One region of the Achromobacter sp. 1L-A-4-B-C2 genome, then DNA from elsewhere that is predicted to be linked to it. Evidence: riboswitches for the same ligand, from Rfam matches in the RefSeq annotation. Region 1 holds a riboswitch; the other holds the start of a gene.
What was found. Region 1 has a riboswitch for glycine ahead of gcvT (glycine cleavage system aminomethyltransferase GcvT). Riboswitches for the same ligand answer to the same signal wherever they lie in the genome.
Positions count from the first base shown of each region.

Region 2: it holds a riboswitch for glycine, as region 1 does, so the genes downstream of both, AC0Z35_RS25495 (D-amino acid dehydrogenase) here and gcvT (glycine cleavage system aminomethyltransferase GcvT) in region 1, are expected to answer to the same signal.

Region 1 covers NZ_JBXAWP010000001.1:786,665-791,072, reverse strand. The annotation lists gene AC0Z35_RS03560 (SPFH domain-containing protein) at 1-624, opposite strand, end outside; gene AC0Z35_RS03555 (superoxide dismutase) at 816-1,430, shown strand; gene AC0Z35_RS03550 (ZIP family metal transporter) at 1,460-2,353, shown strand; glycine riboswitch at 2,470-2,566, shown strand; glycine riboswitch at 2,600-2,723, shown strand; gene gcvT (glycine cleavage system aminomethyltransferase GcvT) at 2,815-3,915, shown strand; gene gcvH (glycine cleavage system protein GcvH) at 4,018-4,395, shown strand.
Region 2 covers NZ_JBXAWP010000006.1:81,474-85,881, forward strand. The annotation lists gene AC0Z35_RS25485 (3-hydroxybutyryl-CoA dehydrogenase) at 1-685, shown strand, start outside; partial or broken gene ampC (class C beta-lactamase) at 838-1,998, opposite strand; glycine riboswitch at 2,152-2,242, shown strand; glycine riboswitch at 2,243-2,337, shown strand; gene AC0Z35_RS25495 (D-amino acid dehydrogenase) at 2,377-3,624, shown strand; gene AC0Z35_RS25500 (M23 family metallopeptidase) at 3,581-4,135, opposite strand; gene AC0Z35_RS25505 (lactonase family protein) at 4,320-4,408, opposite strand, start outside.

The DNA.
Region 1 (4,408 bases):
TTCGCGGCTCTGGCGGTCTATGCGCGCCTTCTCGCGAGCCATGATCTGGTCGATCACTTTATTGTTCGCGCTGTCGCGGATGTCCATGAACTCGATGGTCTTGACGGTCTTGACGCCCCACTCGGCTAGTTGAGTGTCCACTGCTGCAGTAAACGCGTCGGCAAGCGTACTTCGCGCCTGCATGATGTCTTCCAGCTTGTTCGTTGCCAACACGCTACGTACGGACCCTTGGACTACGTTGCGAAGCTGGTCGACCAGGACATCAAAGGTCGACACCCGCTGGGCAGCAAGCGAGGCGTCTTCAATGCGGAAGAACGCAGTGACGTCGACTTCGAACGGTAGCCGTGCGGCGTCATAGGCAGCGTAGTCCTTCAGATCGACCTGGAAGTTGCTTTCAGGAAACTTGGATACCGCCACGCCCCACACCGGCAGCCAGCTTGGCCAGTGGTAGTAGGTGTTGCCCCCCAACTTGCCGCGCCCGTAGGGTGTGGTCTGCTTGCTGGATTGAACGATGTGCACCATGTTGGTGGGCACAACGCGGCGAAGGGAAACGATGACAAATGCGATCAGGGGAAACAGAGCAACCAGGGCGCTTGCGATGCTCGTGGTGGAAATTTCGATCATGTTTACGGCGGATACTCGAAGTTAAGGCGTCCGGGGTGGGCGCCCTTGGACTGCGGGATCATAGGACGCGACCATTCCGCGACTTATGACAATGTCGTTATTGTTTTATCAAATAAAAATACATATCATTTATGTTTTCGATTTCGACTGGCTGCTTTCGATGAAAAGGGGCCAGTTCCACGGAGACGCTCATGCCCTACACCCTTCCGACGCTGCCCTACGCCTATGACGCCCTCGAGCCTCACATCGACGCTATGACGATGGAGATTCACTACAGCAAGCATCATCAAACCTATGTCACCAGCCTGAACGCGGCGCTGGATGGCGCCGGCATCAGCACGGAAGAACCCGTTGAAGCCCTGGTCGCGCGGCTGGACCAATTGCCGCAAGCCATACGCGGCGCGGTGCGCAACCATGGCGGCGGCCACGCCAACCACAGCTTGTTCTGGTCGGTGATGTCGCCCCAGGGTGGCGGTGAACCCGATGGCGCGCTGGCGGCCGCTATCGAATCCGAACTGGGTGGCCTGGCCGCCTTCCGCGAGGCCTTCACCAAAGCGGCCCTGACCCGCTTTGGCAGCGGCTGGGCCTGGCTCTCGGTCACGCCGGCCGGCAAGCTGGTGGTGGAAAGCAGCGCTAATCAGGACAGCCCTCTGATGCACGGCAATACGCCGATCCTGGGCCTGGACGTCTGGGAACACGCCTATTACCTCAAGTACCAAAACCGTCGCCCTGAATACATTGGCGCCTTCTACAATGTCGTGAATTGGCCCGAGGTGGCGCGCCGTTATGCGGCCGCAAAGGGTTAAGCCCGCTTTGTGATGGAGGCATCGGCCCCATGAACACATTCAGCCGTCACCGCGTGCGTCCCGCGGCCACCAGCATCAGCGTCTGGATCCTGGCCGTGCTGGTGTCCTGCCTGGCGATGCACCAGCTGTGGGCCTACCTGGACGTGCGCGCGCCGCACGTGGCCGACGCCCTGCTGGGCGGGCTGGTAGCGGCCGGCGCCACCGCGCTGGGCACCGTGCCCATCCTGTTCGCCCGCACCATCCCGCAAAAGGTCCAGGACAGCATGTTCGGGTTCGGCGCGGGCGTCATGCTGGCGGCCAGCGCGTTTTCCCTGGTGGTGCCCGGCATTGCGGCGGCCGAAAGCCAGGGCATGGGCCGCTGGGGCGCGGGCCTGACGGTGGGGGCGGCCATTCTGCTGGGCGCGGCGGTGCTGCTCATCATGGACCGCACGCTGCCGCACGAACATTTCATCAAGGGCCGCGAAGGCATCGAGGCGCGCCGCATGCGACGCGCCTGGTTGTTCGTTATCGCCATCACGCTGCACAACCTGCCCGAGGGCCTGGCCATCGGCGTGGGTTACGCGGGGGGCGATCCGGTGGCGGGCACCGCGTTGGCCACGGGCATCGCGATCCAGGACATTCCCGAAGGGATGGTTGTCGCGGTGGCGCTGTTGGCCGCCGGCTATAAGCGGGCCTTCGCCGTGGCGCTGGGCATGTTGTCGGGGCTGGTCGAACCGTTGGGCGCGGTGCTGGGCGCCGCCATCGTCGGCTGGTCCGTCTTGCTGCTGCCCTGGGGGCTGGGCTTTGCGGCGGGCGCCATGCTGTTTGTCATCAGCCACGAGATCATTCCCGAATCGCACCGCAAGGGGCACGAGGTCTACGCCACGTGCGGGCTGATGCTGGGCTTTGTGCTGATGATGTTGCTGGACACGGCGCTGGGCTAGCCCGGGGGTTGGTGTCCGGTTTGGCGCGGTCCACGGCAGCGGTTTGTGGCCGGGCCGCGCCCGGAAATCGCGCTTTTCCAGGCCTGGTTTTCGTTGTATGCTTGGCGCCGCTGTCACGCATGTTTGCGGGAGAGAGCGCCCCTTTCACCAGGGTCGCCGCCGAAGGCGCAATTCGCCCAGAATCGCTCAGGTAACCGATACCGCACATGCTTGCCCCGTCCCGGTTTTTACCGTGTGGATGCGGCAAAACAGTACTCTGGAGAGACCTGGCGCCGCCCCGAATTCGGGACACAGCGAGCAGCCCAGGCGCCGAAGGTGCAAACCCGCCCAGCGCGGGGCAACTCTCAGGCAAAAGGACAGAGGGGCGGAAGATTCAGCCGATGCCGTGCGGGCGCAATCCGCTTGTCACGACCGGCATTCCGTAACCCTGGCAAGCCATTGCCGTCCCGGAGTTTCCGCGCATGTCCGCAACCCTCAAACGCACCCCGCTGGCCGACGAACACATCGCCTCCGGCGCCCGAATGGTCGATTTCGGCGGCTGGGACATGCCCTTGGCCTACGGCTCGCAGCTTGAGGAGCACCACGCGGTGCGCCAGGACGCCGGCATGTTCGACGTGTCGCACATGCTGAACGTGGATGTGGCCGGCCCCGATGCCTACGCCTTCCTGCAACGCCTGGTCGCCAACGACGTCGCCAAGCTGACCGTGCCCGGCAAGGCGCTGTATTCGTGCATGCTGAACCCGCAGGGCGGCGTCATCGACGACCTGATCATCTATTTCTTTGCCGCTGACGAATGGCGCGTGGTCGTCAACGCCGGCACCGCCGACAAAGACGTGGCCTGGATGCAGCGCGTGAAGCAGGCCGGCAATTTCGACGTTGCCATCACCCCGCGCCGCGATCTGGCCATGGTGGCCGTGCAGGGCCCGAACGCCCGCGCCAAGGTCTGGGCCGCGCGCCCGGCCTGGCAAGCCGCCTCCGAAGCACTGACCCCCTTCGTTGCCGCCCGCGTGGGCGACGACACGCTCGTCGCCCGCACCGGCTACACCGGCGAAGACGGCTTTGAAATCGTCCTGCCTGCGTCCGACGTCGTGCAGCTGTGGCGCGACCTTGCTGCCCAGGGCGTGCGCCCGGCGGGCCTGGGCGCGCGCGACACGCTGCGCCTGGAAGCCGGCATGAACCTGTATGGCCAGGACATGGACGAGCTGACCCAGCCCGACCAGGCCGGCCTGACGTGGACCGTGTCGCTCAAGAATGCCGAGCGCCGCTTCATCGGCCGCGACGCGCTGGAACAATTCGCCACCCCCGCCGCCTTTGTCGGCCTGAAGCTGCAAGAGCGCGGCGTGATGCGCGCCCACATGGCCGTGCGCTGCGTGCAAGGCACGGGCGAACTCACCAGCGGCACCATGTCGCCCACGCTGGGCGTGTCGATCGGCTTTGCCCGCCTGCCGCAAGGCGTGCGTCCGGGCGACACCGTCGAAGTCGACATCCGCGGCAAATGGGTGCCCGCCCTGGTCTGCAAGCTGCCCTTCGTGCGTAACGGCAAAGCCGTCGAACACTCGTAAACTCGAAGCTTCGCGCGAACGGCCGCTGCCAGTTGACGCACACGCCGCTCGCACGAGGCGCGCAACACCATTCATCTACCCGTATTCCCTAGAGGATTTCCCATGAGCCTGCCCACCGATCGCAAGTACACCCAGTCCCACGAATGGGTCAAAGCTGAAGGCGACGTGTTCGTCGTCGGCATCACCGATACCGCCCAGGACCAATTGGGCGACCTGGTTTTCGTTGGCGACGTCAAGGTTGGCGCCAAGCTGAACGCGGGCGAAACCGCCGGCGTGGTCGAGTCGGTCAAGGCCGCCTCGGACATCTACGCACCCGTCAACGGTGAAATCGTTGCCTTCAACGACGAGCTGGAAAACAACCCCAGCCTGATCAACGAATCGGCCTTCACCACCTGGATCTTCAAGATCAAGCCGGTCAACGCGGCCGATGCCGACAAGCTGCTGGACGCCGCCGGCTACGAAGCCGTCGCCAACGGCTAAGAAGCCGGTTCGA
Region 2 (4,408 bases), on a different contig from region 1:
GCGCGACACCTTCGCCTGGCTGGGCCGCGTGTGCGCGGCGGACACCGTGATTGCGTCAACCACGTCCACGTTCCTGGTGACCGAGCTGGCCGAATTGATGCCAGGCCCCGAGCGTTTTTTGAACGCGCACTGGCTCAACCCCGCCTATCTGATTCCGCTGGTCGAAGTCAGCGCCGGGCCGCGCACCGCCGACGCTGCTCTGCAAGCGTTGCTGGCCGTGCTGCGCCAAGCCGGCAAGACGCCCGTGCAATGCGCGCCCACGGCGGGCTACATCGTGCCACGCATCCAGGCCCTGGCCATGAACGAGGCCGCGCGCATGGTCGAGGAAGGCGTGGCCAGCGCCGAAGACATCGACACCGCCGTGCGCCTGGGATTCGGCTTGCGGTTTTCGGTGCTGGGCCTGTTGGAATTCATCGACTGGGGCGGCGGCGACATCCTGTACTACGCATCGCGCTACCTTGAAGCCCAGATCGGCCCACGCTTTGCATCGCCCGACGTCATCGCCAAAAACATGGAGCAAGGCCGCAACGGCTTGCGCGATGGCAAGGGCTTCTACGACTACGCCGACCTGGACGTGGACGCCTACAAGATGCAGCGCCTGGGACAGCTGTGCAAAAGGCTGGAGGTCATGGGGCTATTGCCGCGTTTTGATGGCGCCCACACGGCGGCGGGCACCCAAGCTTGACGGCTGACAGGGGCCGGCCACGGCCTTCGGCCGGCCACCGCCTTCTGCCTGTTTCAGTTCGCTTGCGCGCGGGCTTCGGGTTGCGTTTCCGGGGCCGATCCCGAATCCGTTCCCGTTCCCGTATCCGTTCTTGCTCCCGCCGCCGTTTCCCCTTCAAGAATGCGATACGCCAGCCGCACGCGGGCGTCGTTCGGAATGTTCCGATTCGCCAGGATCACCACGCCGATTTTCCTGGCCGGCACAAACGCCACGTAGGCGCCAAAGCCATTGGTGGAACCCGTCTTGTTGATCCACACATCGGCACGCGGGGGCTGCGGCGGGGTCAGGGCCTTGGCCGGGTGGCTCTGACTGTTCAACGTGCCGGCATTGGCCGCCAACAGCGCTTTGAGCGTCACCGGATACGCCAGTTGTTCCCAGGCCAGGTCCTGCGTCATTCCACCCACGTCGTAGTAGCCCACATGCGTATCGGCCAAGGCCTTGGATAGCACGGCGTCGTTGACGACGGCCTTGGCGATCTTCGCATCCCGGGCGGCCTTGGCACCGAATTCCGCGGGCGCTGACGCCACGCCCATGTTCGCGTCCACGAAGCGGATCAGGTCGCTGGCGCTGGTCTTGACGCCGTAGGCTTCGTCGGCCAGCACGCCCGGGTTCACACGCACCGGCGCGTTCTGTTTGTTGTAGCCCTGCGCGTAGTCGCCCATCTTGGCGGCGGGCACGTGGATATAGGTGTTGGCCAGGCCCAGTTTGGGCAACAGCGTCTTCTCCATGGCCTGCGCATAGGGCTGGCCCAGGCTCTTGGCCGCCACCACGCCCAGCATGCCGATGCTGGGGTTGGCATACGTGCGGTAGGTGCCCGGTGCGTAGCGCGGCGTCCACGCCGACAGGTAGGCCATCAGCTGGGCATCGTCGCCCACCGTGTCCGGCACTTGCAGCGGGAAGCCGCCGCCCGTGTGCGTGCCCAGGTGGATCAGGTTCAGCTTGCCGAATTCCGTGCCTTGCAAGGCAGGCACGAAGCGCGCCGGGCTGTCGGTCAGCGACAGCTTGCCCAGCGCCTGGGCGTAGGTCGCCAGCGTCGCGGTAAAGGTCTTGCTGATCGAGCCCAGCTCAAACAGCGTGTCGCGGCTGACGGGCGCATGCGTTTGCAGCGAGGCCACGCCATAGCTGCGAAATTCATGCCGCCCTTCGCGCGTGACGGCGATGGCCAGGCCCGCCACGTCGTACTCGCGCATTACCGCATGCACGGCGTCGTCGATGTCGGCGCCGGGGGCCACCGGCTCGGCCGACGCCAACGAAACCAGGGCGCCTCCGGCCATCACGGCCAGGGTTTGCAAAACAGTGCGTCGCACGGCGCGAAAGCTCATTCCTATCGTCCTATTCGGTTCACGCCGGCCCAACGGCGCACCCGACATAGTACTAACCCTGAAGCAAATGCGACATGAACTTAGCTATTCTCTACCCCGTCGATTCAAAACCGCGCAGAAGAGACCGGCCCTGGCGGCCGGCGCCGACGGAGCAACCGCCCCGGAAACTCTCAGGCAACAGGACTGCGCGCGTATAGACAATCTGGAGAGAGGCGCCGTGCGCGCCCACCGAAGGGGAACCCGCCGCCCGCGCGGGTGAAACTCTCAGGTACCAAAGACAGATGGGGTGCCGCGTCCACATTGGTCGCGGCCACCTTGTCTGGAGCCACCATGCCCCGCATCGCCATCATTGGCGCCGGTATCACCGGCGTCACGTCCGCCTATGCCCTGTCGAATCTGGGATACGCGGTCACCGTCTACGACCGCCAACGCTATCCCGCCATGGAAACGTCCTATGCCAACGGCGGCCAGCTATCCGCCAGCAACGCCGAAGTCTGGAACAGCACGGCCACGATCATCAAAGGGCTACGCTGGATGCTGCGCAAAAACGCGCCGCTGTTGCTGAACCCCCGCTTCAGCTGGCACAAGTATTCGTGGCTGGCGCAGTTCATGGCGCAAATTCCCAACTACCGCGAAAACACCATCGCCACCACGCGCATGGCCATCGAAGCGCGCCGGCATCTGTTCGACATGGCCGAGGCGGAAGGCATCGACTTCGACCTGGAGCGCCGGGGCATCCTGCACATCTACCACGACGCCGACAGCTTCAAGGCCGCGCATCGCGCCAACGCGCTGCTGCAAGCCGGCGGCCTGGACCGCTACGCAGTCACCGCCGACGAAGCGCGCGCCATCGAACCCGCCATGCAAACCGGATGCCACGGCGGTTTCTACACGCCATCGGACGCCACCGGCGACATCCACAAGTTCGCGCGCGGTCTGGCCCAGGCATGCGAACGCCGTGGCGTCACGTTCGTGCACGATGCCGACATCGACAACATCCAACGCCACGACCGCCCTTACGTGCTGGACATCCGCCGCGACGGCGGCACCCAGCGCGAACGGCACGAAGCGGACGCCATCGTCGTGTGCGCGGGCGCGGCCAGCAGAAAGTTCGCCCGCCTGCTGGGAGATTCCATCAACATCTATCCGGTCAAGGGCTATTCGATCAGCGTGCACCTGGACGACGCCGACAGCCAGGGCGCCGCGCCCCGCGTCAGCCTGCTGGACGAAGCCGCGAAGATTGTCACCAGCCGCCTGGGCGACCGCTTTCGCGTGGCGGGTACGGCGGAATTCAACGGCTTCAACATGGACATCCGTGCCGAACGCGTGCAGCCGCTGATCGACTGGACGCGTAAACACTTCCCCAACATCAACACCACGCGCGTCGTGCCGTGGTGCGGCCTGCGCCCCATGACCCCCAACATGATGCCGCGCGTGGGGGCGGGCAAACGCCCAGGCGTGTTCTACAACACGGGGCACGGACACCTGGGGTGGACGTTGTCAGCCGCGACGGCGCAGGTGCTGGCGCAAAGCGTCAGGGCGGCGTTGCCGGCGCCATCAACAGCGTATAGGGGTTGATCGCGCCGCCGTCGTAGATGCCGTAATGCAAATGCGGCGGCGTGCCTCGCGCGTTGCCGGTGTTGCCGACGTAGCCCAGCACGTCTCCGGGGGCCACCAGCTGCCCCCGTTCAATATCGGCGTAGCCATCCAGGTGCGCGTAGTAATGGCGCTGGCGTCCGGGCCCGAGCACCCACACGACCTGGCCGCCCAGGTTGTTCGTGCCAACCTGCATGACCACGCCTTCCGTGGTGGACAGCACAGGCGTGCCGCGCGCGGCAAAGATGTCGATGCCTTCGTGTTGGCGGCCGCCGGACCGGGCCGCGCCCCAAGTGTCGGTCAAGCGTCTGGCGGACACGCCCTGTACCGGCACGGGCAAGGATGACGGGGCTTGTTGCCAGGCCAGCCGCGCCATATGCCACGGTGCGCGTGCGGCGTCGGGCAGGCGGGGCCACGCCCACGCAGCAAGCCAGATCAATAAGCCCAGGATGACGAGGCGCCAGAGGAAGCGCAATACAGGATTAACGGTCATGCAAGGTTCGACGGCGGGCTGGCCGAGGGGTTCCCGAGGGGTTTCCGAGGGGGTTCCCGAGTGGGTGCCCGAGTGGGTGCCCGAGTGGCTTCAGAGGGGCTTCAGAGGAGCTTCAGAGGGGCTTCAAAGGGGCTTCAGAGTGGCCTGTTGCGCCGGCTATCAAGATCGCCCGCGGTTGCCCCGCCTATGCAAACACCAGGCATACCGGTGTTGGCGTCTGCGCTGCCACGTCCATGTCGCTTAGCTGCCCTGTTGCCACATCGATGCGCAGGC